Regions from separate parts of the Oikeobacillus pervagus genome, predicted to be linked through region 4. Evidence: riboswitches for the same ligand, from Rfam matches in the RefSeq annotation. Region 4 holds a riboswitch; each other region holds the start of a gene.
The links. Region 4 has a riboswitch for S-adenosylmethionine ahead of J2S13_RS11445 (methionine ABC transporter ATP-binding protein). Riboswitches for the same ligand answer to the same signal wherever they lie in the genome.

Region 1 (3,151 bases), on a different contig from region 4:
AAAATGTTTCCCCACTGTATATTAAAGCCGCACAAACAATGGGTTCTTCCGGATTTGATTTGTTTATCAAAATTATATTTCCAGCTTCGATCCCGTATGCGGTAACAGGTGCAAGACTTGCATGGGCATTCGCATGGAGAGCTTTAATGGCGGGGGAAATTTTAAGTACAGGTCCTGGTTTAGGATACACGTTAAAATACGCTTCAGACTTTGGAAATATGAGCTTGGTCATTGCGGTGATGATCTTGATCGGAGTTATTGGTACAATTGTCGATTTACTATTTTTCCAACGTGTTGAAAAGAATGTGATGAGACGTTGGGGATTAGAGCAAGCATCGTCTTAATAGTTGCTAAAGCATCTTCTTCATGTGTTATTAACCGACAAATGTAGGGATTTTACCATTAGAATGTTAAGAAAGGGGATAAAATGATGAAAAATTTCATGAGTTTTTTCGCGGTAGTCTTATTATTACTAGCAGGTGTCCTAGCTGGTTGTAGTTCGGAAAAAAGCTCAGGTTCAGACGACGGCAAGAAAAAGGTTGTCATCGGCTTTTTCCCAAATATTGACCATGTTCCAGCAATGATTGCAAAGGAAAAAGGATTGTTTGAAAAAGTATTAGGGGAAGATGTGACTATTGAATATAAAACATTTCCCGATGGCGGTGCTTTTATGACGGCCCTTAAGACAGGGGATATTTCAGCAGGTTTAGTAGGACCAGGTCCAGTGATGAATCATTTTGCGAATGGAGCCGATGTGAAAATTATTGCAGGCGGATCTTCTGGTGGAACGGTCGTTGTAGCAAGTAAAAAAAGTGGCATTCAAACCGTTGATGATCTAGCAGGTAAGACATTTATTACTCCTGGGGTTGGATGTACACATGATGTTCAATTTGAAACATTTGCCAAGGACTACGGTCTTAAATCTACTCGAATCGGTGGAACGATGAAACATACTACTGGAAATCCAGCACAGTATGCAGGGTTGTTTCAATCAGGAAAAGTTGATTTTGCTTCCGTTCCTGAACCATGGGCTTCCTTGCTAGTGAAAGAAGTAGGTGCAAAGGTCATTGTTGACAGTGATAAAATTTCTTTTGGCACGACTTTACCTAACTCCGTTTTAGCTACAAGTGGAAAATTAATTAAAGAAGATTCAGCATTAGTAAAAAAAATAGTGGATGCTCATAAAGAAGCCATTCAATTTATTAATGAGAATCCAGAGGAAGCGAAAGAAATTGCCATAAAAACTATTAAAGATATTACAAAACAAGAATTAGAGAAAGATATTGTAGACCGTTCTTGGGAAAGAATTCATTACACATCTGAAGTAAATGCAGATGTTATTCAACAATTTGCCGATTCTTCCTATGATCTTAAGTTTTTAAAAGATCAGCCAAAATTTGCAGAACTAATTGATAAACAATTCTTAGAAAATAAAAAAGTAACAAAAAAATGATTGCATTTTCTCCACCAATCCGTTAAATTAATAGAAAGACAGAAATTTTTGAAAATTTAATATTTTCTTATCAAGAGAGGCAGAGGGACTGGCCCTATGAAGCTTCAGCAACCGGCTAATTAAAAGAGCAATGGTGCTAAATCCAGCGAACAATCCTAGTTCGAGAGATGAGAAGAGGAATCTTGTTGACAAAAGCCTTCTTCTTACAGAAGGCTTTTTTATTTTTACTTAGAGGTGAGAAAATGGGTTTTAAAGACATTCAAACAAAGTTAACTCAGATTGGAAACAGAAGTGAAAACATTACGGGAACCGTCAATCCACCTGTTTACTTTTCTACTGCTTATCGACATGAAGGGATTGGGGTGTCGACGGGCTATGATTATGTTCGAAGTGGAAATCCAACTAGAGACATTTTAGAAAAGGCCATTGCCGATTTAGAACATGGAGATGCTGGCTTTGCATTTAGCTCAGGAATGGCGGCGATTCAAACGGTTCTTTCATTATTCGATTCTGGTGATGAATTTATCGTATCAGCGGATCTTTATGGTGGAACGTACCGCCTTTTTGAACGGGGATGGAAAAAATATGGACTATCTTTTGTCTATGATGATTTTCAAGATTTAACTAAGACAAGGGAGAAGATCACAAACCAAACGAAAGCTATTTTTGTTGAATCTCCGACTAATCCGATGATGCAAGAAGTGAACTTAGATGAGGTCGCTCATGTAGCAAGAGAAGAGGGGGTGTTATTGATTGTGGATAATACATTTTATACTCCTTTTATTCAGCAGCCTATTTTTTCAGGAGCTGACATTGTGATTCATAGTGCAACAAAGTATTTAGGGGGACATAATGATGTGCTTGCGGGACTTGTCGTTACTAAAGGGGAAGAACTTTCGGCCAAACTAAAAGAATATCAAAATTCAATTGGTGCAGTATTATCTCCATTTGATTCGTGGCTTCTTATTCGTGGAATGAAGACATTAGGTTTACGAATGGTTCAACATGAAAAAAATGCTCAAAAAATAAGTGAATTTTTACGATGTTGTGACGATGTGAAAGATGTTTTATACCCGGGACGCGGTGGGATGCTTTCTTTTCGATTGCAGAAAGAAGAATGGGTCAATCCATTTTTGCAAAACTTACAGCTGATTACATTTGCAGAAAGTTTAGGAGGAGTAGAAAGTTTTATCACCTATCCGGCAACACAAACCCATATGGATATGCCTTATGAAGTACGTTTGGCTAATGGAGTTTGTAATCGGTTGTTAAGGTTTTCTGTTGGGACGGAGGGAACCGAAGATTTAATCAGGGATTTACAAAACGCGTTTAAAAAAATGAAGGAGTGAAGAAGAATGACTCATCAATCGTATACATTTCAAACTCAATTGCTTCATAACCAACATAAATTTGACAAGGAAACAGGAGGGGTAAGTGTTCCAATCCAGCTTGCTTCTACATTTCATCAGCCAGATTTTGATCAGTTTGGAAAGTATGATTATAGCCGATCGGGAAATCCGACAAGAGAGGCATTGGAAGAAATGATTAGCCAACTTGAGGGAGGGGTTAAAGGATTTGCTTTCTCATCTGGAATTGCAGCAATTTCTACGGCATTTCTTCTTCTTTCAAAGGGTGATCATGTACTTGTTACCGAAGATGTTTATGGTGGAACGTACCGGATGATTAACACTGTGTTGA
Region 2 (3,151 bases), on a different contig from region 4:
CTTGAAAACAGAAACAAATTCCTACATGTTACTACCAGGGCCACCAAAGGAAATGCAACCCATGTTTCTTTCATTTGGAAAACCACTATTAATGCAATTAATTGGTCAAGTTGAAAAAATTGAATCCAAAGTATTGCGTTTTTTCGGAATCGGGGAGTCGCAGCTTGAAACTGATTTAGAAGATCTAATTCTTTTGCAGAACAACCCTACTATTGCCCCACTTGCTGGAGACGGAGAAGTGACGATCCGCATTACAGCAAAAAATTCACCAAATGCAAAGGCAGAAGATTTGATTCAGCGAGTAGAAGAAAAAATAATGGAGCGAGTAGGTAGTTATTTTTATGGATATGATCAGTCTAGCATTATGGAGGAAATGGTCAAACTTTTAAAAGAACAAAAGAAGACGATTGCTTGTGCTGAAAGCTTAACGGGTGGATTATTTCAAAGTGAATTAACCTCTTTTTCAGGTACGAGTGAAATTTTCAAAGGTGGCATCGTTTGCTATTCCAATAAAGTAAAAGAACAAATTCTAGGAGTGGCCAATGAAACACTTCATACATTCGGTGCAGTAAGTGAGCAATGTGCGAAAGAACTAGCCGAAAACGTAATGACCCAATTTGGAACCGATTATGGGATTAGTTTCACAGGTGTTGCAGGGCCCGATTCGTTAGAAGGGAAGAAACCAGGGACGGTCTGGATTGGGCTAGCTGAAAAGGGATCAGAAACAAAAGCTTTTCTATTGCAACTTGTTGGTAGTAGAAATGGGATTCGGAAACGCACGGTTAAATACGGATGTCATTATGTCCTTCAATTATTATAAAAAATCAATGAAGAAAAGGATGAAGTGCGTTAATTCCGATCGATTTTATGTATTTTTTCGAAAAAGGGATTGACGAAAGTAGAAGGAATATTCTATACTTTCCTCAAGGGTAAAAACTAAAAGAATATTTTGACTCTTATCTAGAGTGGCGGAGGGAATAGGCCCGAAGAAGCCCGGCAACCATCAGGTGGCAAATTACTTGAAAAGGTGCTAAGTCCTACAGGTCAGAAAGGATCTGAAAGATAAGAGAGGAATCGTGTATACACGCCCTCTTCTTTCAGTGAAGAGGGTTTTAATTTTATTAAAATCCTCTTATTATCATCGTATTTAGGGATTCTTATAAGATAGTTAAAAAGAAAGGGAGGAATTTAAAATGACAAAAGAAAATTGGGATTTAGAAACGATTTTATTACATGGAGGGCAAATCCCTGATCCGACAACGGGATCTCGTGCTGTTCCAATTTATGAAACAACATCTTACGTATTCGAAGATACAGACCATGCTAAAGCATTATTTGGTCTAGAAAAACCGGGGAATATTTATTCAAGAATAATGAACCCTACGGTTGATGTATTTGAAAAAAGAGTTGCTTTATTAGAAGGTGGCGCTGCGGCGGTTGCTTTATCTTCAGGAATGGCAGCTATTGCTTTTTCTATTTTAAATCTTGCTCATGCAGGCGATGAAATTGTGGCAGATTCTAGCCTATATGGTGGTACATATAATTTATTTGCCACAACTTTACCACGCTATGGGATCAATGTGAAATTTGTGGATGGAACAGATCCAGAAAACTATCGAAAAGCGATTACACCAAAAACGAAAGCTCTTTACGGGGAAATTATTGGAAATCCAAGTTTGAATGTTCTTGATGTAGAGAAAATTGCCAATATTGCGCATGAAAATGGGATTCCACTCATTGTGGACAATACTTTTGCTTCTCCTTATGTGGCGAACCCAATTGAATGGGGAGCAGATATTATTGTACATTCCGCAACAAAATGGATAAGTGGTCATGGTACCGTCATTGGTGGAGTCGTCGTAGATAGTGGAAAATTTAATTGGAATAGTGAAAGGTTCCCAGGATTTACTGAGCCGGATCATTCTTATCATGGCATAAAGTATGCTGAAATTGAAGGTCCTGCTTTTGCGATTAAATTACGTGTTCAACTATTGCGTGACTTTGGTCCGTCCATGAGCGCACACAGTGCCTTTTTATTACTTCAAGGATTAGAAACATTACATCTACGCATTCAAAAACATGCTGAAAATACAAAAGTCCTCGTTGATTACTTACAAAATCATTCGGCTGTTGAATGGGTGTCACATCCTAGTTTGGAAAATCACCCTTCACATGAATTAGGGAAAAAATATTTAAGAGATAGTTTCGGCTCGATAGTTGTATTTGGAATTAAAGGTGGCCGTGAAGCGGGTAAAAAATTGATCGACAATATTCAATTATGGTCACATGTTGCTAATGTAGGGGACGGAAAATCATTAATTATTCATCCAGCATCCACTACACACCAACAATTAAGTAGTGAAGAGTTGAAAGCTTCAGGAGTAACGGAAGAATTAATTCGTTTATCCATTGGACTTGAATCACCAAAAGACTTAATTGCCGATTTAAATCAGGCGATTGAAAAAGCAACAGGGATCGCTTTTGATAAAGTAGAAGCATAATAATTAAAAAGGGACTCCAGTTTAATTAGGAGGTCCCTTTTTAATTGAAAAACAACTTTAACCCGCCTTAACGGGCCACTCCAAAATGATTTGGAAACAAAGAAGATAGGTGGAGGATTACGGCCCCAAAAGGTCCGATAAGGTCAACTAACATTCAGTGGGGGATGAAGTTTCACTTTATCTTGCTTTGAAATTTTTGCGATTTTTTGTTTCCCCTGATATAACCCTTTGGATTAAGTAGGGTTAAACAATTGTCGAAATTTTTCGTTTACTTTTATACAAATCATTGGTACCATGAAAGAGAGTACAGTTGCCCCAATAATTAAATAGGGAGGGATGAATCCAAGGAACTTTAGAAGAATGTCCATATCAATGACTCCTTTCATTTTTTTGTTTAAAATGGCACCACCATATCTTAAAACACCCTCAACCTCAAGATCTACTTGACTTTTTGAAAATAATTGTTCTCCAGTTGTCCAATCGTTTTTTAGTTTTTCCCATTTTTTATAATGATATTTATGTAGATGGGTTTGTAGTCCGATCATATCCACTTTATATTGACGTTGTAAATCAGCCATAAGACGATCTGCTTGTTTTTTTAATTCCATATTAAAAACTCTCTCAAGTTTTTTGATATCTTTTCTTGAACG
Region 3 (3,151 bases), on a different contig from region 4:
TTTAATCACCTGGCGCTTCTTTTCCTATATATCCATCTTTCTGAGAATAAAAGCAAAATCCCCATCGGACTAGCCAATGAGGATGGATGATTTATTATCTTGAAAATGATCGTTTCGGACGATGGGTTGGAAAATGAATTTGTGGAATAGCAATCCCAATAAGGATAATCATGATTCCGGTCATTTGTAGGAAGGAAACTGCTTCCCCCAAAATAAATAAAGCTGCGACAATAGCTGCTGGAAGCTCAGCTGCCCCTACAATCGTCGCTAATCCTGAATCAATCTTAGGTGTTCCAATCGCGAAGAAGACAACTGGCAGGATCGTTCCGAATATCCCTAATAATAGGCCATATTTCCATAATCCAGTAGTCAAGACCCCATCTACAATCAAGATCGGTGAAACATAGAAAAGAACGAGAAGGAGCCCCCCGCTTGTAATAAAAACACTTCGTTGAATCGTCGGTACACCAGGTGCTACTTTCCCACTGTAAAAAATAAACAGTGCAAACGTGATCGCCGCAAGCAACCCATATACGACACCATCCAAATGTTCTCCCCATTGAAAATTCGTCGAACCAACTCCACCAGCTAACAATGTTCCAGCCCATAAAAAAACAACAGAAATCAATTTCTGGTTGGATGGCATTGCTCGATGATAAATCGCTTCAATTAAGATTCCAATCCACGTAAATTGGAATAACATCACAACTGCAATCGACGCCGGTACCCTTGCTAAACTCAATCCATAAAAAATCCCCGTCGCACTAAGCAATAACCCGACCGTCATTAAAGAACTGACATCCTTCCAACTCATTTTTACTCTTTTTGTAAAAAAATAAACAGCCATCAACATGGCAAGTCCAAAAAGGTACTGGCTTCCTGTCACTTGACCGACTGTAAATCCGGCTGCAATCGTCAGTTTTACAATAGAGGCATGGATCCCATAACTACATGCCCCAATCAAAACAAATAACGAATAGCGAAACTGATTCATCTTTTATGTCCTCCTTTCTCGATGACTTTTTTTAAAAGATGGTTGATTTCAGGAAAAAATACGATGTTTCACAATAAGTTCCATCTGATTTTTCCGCCGATGATCCATCACAATCTGCTATGATTCAATAAAGGAACAAAATAAGCCTTTTGCAAAGAAATAGGAGGGCCTTTAGTTGGCACTTCCCTGAATTTCAAATATACACATAGTATAGTACGTCTTTTCATGTTTCATCAATCCCTTTTAAATAGCCTGAATTTTCAAGATATACAAGAAGATTTCTCCTTGAAAAACTAATTCTGTAAATACTGTTAACCGATAGGAAGTAAAAGGGGTTTATAAAGATATTTCAGAAATTTCAAATTACACCTTGACGATTAATCCTAGATAGCATATGATTATAGTCAAAATTAATATTGTTGTTCTTATCCAGAGAGGTGGAGGGACTGGCCCAAAGAAACCTCAGCAACCAGCCAATTGGTCAGGTGCTAAATCCAGCAAACTACAACAATCGTAGTTTGGAAGATAAGGAGGAAATGATTACAGCCAATCAAGCCTTCTTATTATAGAAGGCTTTTTTTTATTATTGAAATCTGGAAAAAGGAGTGACTGAGATTGAATCTATTGGATCGACTAAAAGAGGAAGTGCTTACTGCTGATGGCGCAATCGGTACTCTCCTTTATTCATATGGGATTGACTTTTGTTATGAAGAATTAAACTTAACACAGCCCGACGTCATTAGACGGATTCACCAAGATTATATTCAAGCAGGAGCGGATGTCATCCAAACGAATACGTATAGTGCAAACTCGTTAAAATTAGCTCGTTACGGATTGGAAAATAAGAGAGAAAAAATAAATAAAGCAGCGGTTCAAATTGCAAAGCAAGCAGCTGGATTGAATGACACATTCGTTCTTGGGACGATTGGTGGCATTCGAGGTGTTCGAAAAAGTGATGCTACTCTTCAAGAGATTGTGGTCGCCTTTTGCGAACAAGCCGAAAGTTTACTTAGCGAAGATATCGACGGCCTTCTATTGGAAACATATTATGATTTAGAGGAAATTACAACGGTTGTGCATACAGCTCGGAAAATGACCGATCTCCCCATCATCGCTCAAGTGTCGATGCATGAACCAGGTGTGCTACAAAATGGGTTGCCATTAAACGACGCTTTATGCCAGTTAGAAGCTTTGGGGGCGGATGTCGTTGGCGTTAACTGCCGACTAGGTCCACATCATACAATTCTAGCATTGGAAGAAGTCGCCCTACCAAAGAAAGCTTTCTTATCTGCTTATCCGAATGCAAGCCTTCTGGATGTGGTCGATGACAGGATTGTCTATGAATCAGAAGCTGACTATTTTGGAAAGGCTACTGTTAAACTAAGAAATGAAGGTGCTCGTCTTATTGGCGGATGTTGCGGGACTACACCGAAACATATCGCTGCGGCGAAAAAAGCCTTACAGGGGTTACATCCGATTACAGAAAAGCAGGTAAAAGAGAAAACACCAATTTTGGTGAAATCCAGAAAAATATCGACAGTGCCTCCCCTCCATGAGAAAGCGAAAAATGAACGTTCTATCATCGTTGAATTGGATACACCGAAACATTTAGACACCACATCTTTTTTTGAAGGAGCAAAATGTTTACAAGAAGCGGGAATTGATGCGATTACGATGGCCGATAACTCCCTTGCATCCCCAAGAATTAGCAACATGGCGATGGCAACTTTATTAAAGTCAAATGATCAAATCCGTCCGCTTGTCCACATCACTTGTCGTGACCGAAATTTAATTGGCCTACAATCTCATCTAATGGGATTACATACTTTAGGTCTTCATGATATTTTGGCTGTTACGGGAGATCCAACAAAGGTCGGGGATTTTCCAGGAGCCACTTCTGTTTATGACGTTTCTAGTCTGGAATTCATCCAGCTAATCAAACAATTGAATGAAGGGATTTCTTTTTCAGGGAAATCATTAAAAGTAAAAACAAATTTTTCAGTTGCCGCTGCCTTTAATCCAAATGTTCGCATTTTAGATCGAGCAGTCAAACGATTGGAAAAGAAAATTGGGTTTGGGGCCGATTACTTTATCAGCCAGCCTGTTTTTACGAAAGAAAAAATTATTGAAATCCATGAAAAAACTAAGCATTTATCC
Region 4 (3,151 bases):
ATTATATTGATCTTTTCCTAATAGAGTTGCCACTTTTCTTGCATCCTAAGAAAATATCAAAAGAGTTGATTTCCTCTATCATAAGAAATCAACTCTTTTTAAACTTAAATCTCTCATTGTTTTAATGGCTCTGATTTTTTTTCAATAATTGGAGCAATCACATCAATACGATTCGTCCAAATACCACCCGTGTAATTTTCGGGAAGTCGTTTTAAATCTTGTTTTTGATCAAAACCTTCCGACCATCCTCCGTCACCTGCGACTAGTATTACACGAGTATTTACGCTTTCCATACGATTCAAGAACTTATTAGGAAATCCCCATAATAATGGTGCGTATTTTTCTGGGATATGCAGTTGGGTGTTCTCACACGCGGATGGAATCATACCTGTCCACCCTATCCCTAGATAAGGAAGTAAACAACTCTTTAACGTGGCCATTGACATGACTCTAAGGTTGGGTAATTGTTTTTTCAATGTATGGATAGGTTGATCATCTCCGTAAACGGTTAACTGATTTAAACGTTTTTCAGGGAGTTTCGAAAGGTGTTTTGCCAGTTGAATGCCTTCTGTCGGTTCGGCACTCTTGATATGGATTAGGAATGACTCCTCTGGGAAATATTCTAATACCTCATCTAGGGAAGGCATCAGCCCCACTCCTTTCCCGCGAAAGGGATAAGTTTTTCCATGATCAGCTGTATATCCGTAGCCAACATCCAGTTTTTTTAGTTCTGCCATTGTATAGTCCTGAACCATTCCCTCTGCCTCTGTCCGGCAATCTAGAGTCCAGTCATGAAAGATAGCGAATTGCCCATCTTTCGTAGGCTTTATATCTAATTCTACAATGTCGGCACCTGCTTTAAAGGCGGCTTCCATCGAGGGAATCGTGTTCTCCAAAAAAGGATGTTCTGGTTTATAAATCCTTTTAGCCGTACATGTATCATTGGCAATTCCCTCCATTGGGAAGGTTTGTGCCATTCCTCTATGTGCCAATAATATAGGAGATTCATTCCTAGACTTAGTAAGGAAAGAACTATTATTTAGATACATGAACACAATTAAAATAAATAAAAATAAGAAAAACCTTTTAATATTTCGTTTGAACTTCTTCATAATTCCTCCAACCATTTTCATTACAAACTTAATTTAGCATACATTCTTTATCGTACCAACAGGCTTCGTTGTTTTAAAGTACACATATTCACCATTTTTTAGATAAATCCTACTCTTTTGAAAAATTCCATTGACTTTGTTTTTTGAATGTTGTAATGTATTCATCATACTATCAATTGAATACGGAAAATACTTCTTATCCAGAGAGGTTGAGGGACTGGCCCTATGACACCTCGGCAACGGACATTTTTTGTACCGTGCCAATTCCAGCAAGCTAGGCTTGAAAGATAAGAAGAGGATTAGTCTTATACATTTTACCCTCTTCTTTTTTCAAGAAGAGGGTTTTTTGTTGTTCTAATAAGTATCAACTCCCCTTCTAAACGCCAAGGTGATTTCTGTAAGTTAATTCATAGTTTTCACATCTGTTTAGTAAATCATCTATTTTAGATTACTTGAAAGGTTTTCTTCATTTGTCCAAAACAAAGAAAAAACGTGTGATGGCCCAACAGCATTGAAAGGAGAGAAGCAATATGATTGAGTTTCAAAATGTAAATAAGGTGTACAACAGTGGTGGAAATCAGGTGAAAGCATTAAATGGGATTAATTTAAAAATAAATGCCGGTGAAATTTTCGGAGTGATTGGGTTTAGTGGTGCTGGTAAAAGTTCCTTACTTCGATGTGTGAACTGGTTGGAGCAGCCAACATCAGGGAAAGTGTTGGTGGACGGTCATGATCTAACCGCTTTATCTGCGAAGGAAATCCGCGAAGTCAAACGAAATATCGGGATGGTGTTTCAACATTTTAATCTTTTAAATTCCAAAACCGTATTTGCGAATGTGGCCATGCCGCTCGTATTAGCTAAAGTTCCGAAAGAGAAAATAAAGAAGCGAGTATATGAACTTCTTGAATTTGTTGGGCTTTCAGATAAAGCCAATAGTTATCCGGACCAACTATCAGGTGGTCAGAAACAGCGGATTGGGATTGCTAGGGCACTTGCTACTCAGCCATCCATCCTGCTATGTGATGAAGCGACTTCAGCCCTTGATCCGCAGACGACTAGTTCCATTTTACAGCTTCTGAAAAAAATCAATCAGGAATACAACATTACGATTCTAATCATTACCCATGAGATGGCAGTCATTAAGGATATTTGCCATCGTGTCGCTGTCATGGAGAATGGAAAAATCATTGAGGAAGGGACAGTGTTTGACGTTTTTTCATCACCGAAAACAAAGACAGCTAGAAATTTTGTCAGCACCGTCATGAATGACCAAATTCCCGATTCCATTAAAGAAACCATCCAAAAAAATGCTGGAGCACAGAACATATTTCGAATTAATTTTGTTGGAAACTCAGCAGGTCGCCCATTATTATCAACCCTTTCCAAAAAATTCGATATCCATATCAATGTTCTTTTTGGAAATATCACGGAACTCCAAGGAACTTCATTTGGAAACTTAATTGTCGAATTTCAAGGATCGAATAATGAAATCAACCGAGCGTTAATGTATATCAACAATGAACAAATAACGATAAAGGAAGTGATCACACATGCTAGTTAATTCAGAGCAAATCACAGAAGCATTGATTGAAACCGTTCAAATGGTGTCCTTCTCACTTTTATTTTCGGCCGTTCTTGGGTTGCCACTCGGGGTCCTGCTCGTTGTAACCCGGAAAGGTCATTTACTAGAGAATTTGCTCGTTTTCAATGTACTAAGTGGAATTATCAATATTTTCCGTTCCATCCCCTTTATCATTTTAATGGTCGCGATTATTCCGATCACTAGATTTCTTGTGGGGACATCGATTGGGACGACTGCTACAATCGTGCCGCTAGTGTTTTATGCTGGGCCGTATATTGCTAGATTAATAGAAAATTCTCTACTTGAAGTGGATCCAGGTGTAATTGAAGCAGCGGAAGCAATGGGAGCAACGCCTGGACAAATCATAGTTCGATTCCTAATTCCAGAAGCTCTTGGCTCTCTTGTCCTAGCTTTTACGATTGCAACCATTGGTTTAGTCGGTGCATCTGCTATGGC

Region 1: it holds a riboswitch for S-adenosylmethionine, as region 4 does, so the genes downstream of both, J2S13_RS06195 (methionine biosynthesis PLP-dependent protein) here and J2S13_RS11445 (methionine ABC transporter ATP-binding protein) in region 4, are expected to answer to the same signal.
Region 2: it holds a riboswitch for S-adenosylmethionine, as region 4 does, so the genes downstream of both, J2S13_RS02960 (O-acetylhomoserine aminocarboxypropyltransferase/cysteine synthase family protein) here and J2S13_RS11445 (methionine ABC transporter ATP-binding protein) in region 4, are expected to answer to the same signal.
Region 3: it holds a riboswitch for S-adenosylmethionine, as region 4 does, so the genes downstream of both, J2S13_RS09955 (bifunctional homocysteine S-methyltransferase/methylenetetrahydrofolate reductase) here and J2S13_RS11445 (methionine ABC transporter ATP-binding protein) in region 4, are expected to answer to the same signal.

What each region holds. Positions count from the first base shown of each region.
Region 1 covers NZ_JAUSUC010000011.1:69,928-73,078, reverse strand. Annotated here, with positions in the region: gene J2S13_RS06205 (ABC transporter permease) at 1-344, shown strand, start outside; gene J2S13_RS06200 (ABC transporter substrate-binding protein) at 431-1,453, shown strand; SAM riboswitch class I at 1,518-1,627, shown strand; gene J2S13_RS06195 (methionine biosynthesis PLP-dependent protein) at 1,696-2,802, shown strand; gene metC (cystathionine beta-lyase) at 2,809-3,151, shown strand, end outside.
Region 2 covers NZ_JAUSUC010000005.1:3,636-6,786, reverse strand. Annotated here, with positions in the region: gene J2S13_RS02965 (competence/damage-inducible protein A) at 1-820, shown strand, start outside; SAM riboswitch class I at 954-1,069, shown strand; gene J2S13_RS02960 (O-acetylhomoserine aminocarboxypropyltransferase/cysteine synthase family protein) at 1,194-2,501, shown strand; gene J2S13_RS02955 (Ger(x)C family spore germination C-terminal domain-containing protein) at 2,735-3,151, opposite strand, start outside.
Region 3 covers NZ_JAUSUC010000023.1:15,756-18,906, forward strand. Annotated here, with positions in the region: gene J2S13_RS09945 (hypothetical protein) at 1-5, shown strand, start outside; gene J2S13_RS09950 (EamA family transporter) at 95-994, opposite strand; SAM riboswitch class I at 1,417-1,526, shown strand; gene J2S13_RS09955 (bifunctional homocysteine S-methyltransferase/methylenetetrahydrofolate reductase) at 1,610-3,151, shown strand, end outside.
Region 4 covers NZ_JAUSUC010000030.1:468-3,618, forward strand. Annotated here, with positions in the region: gene J2S13_RS11440 (glycerophosphodiester phosphodiesterase family protein) at 114-1,112, opposite strand; SAM riboswitch class I at 1,306-1,406, shown strand; gene J2S13_RS11445 (methionine ABC transporter ATP-binding protein) at 1,643-2,674, shown strand; gene J2S13_RS11450 (methionine ABC transporter permease) at 2,664-3,151, shown strand, end outside.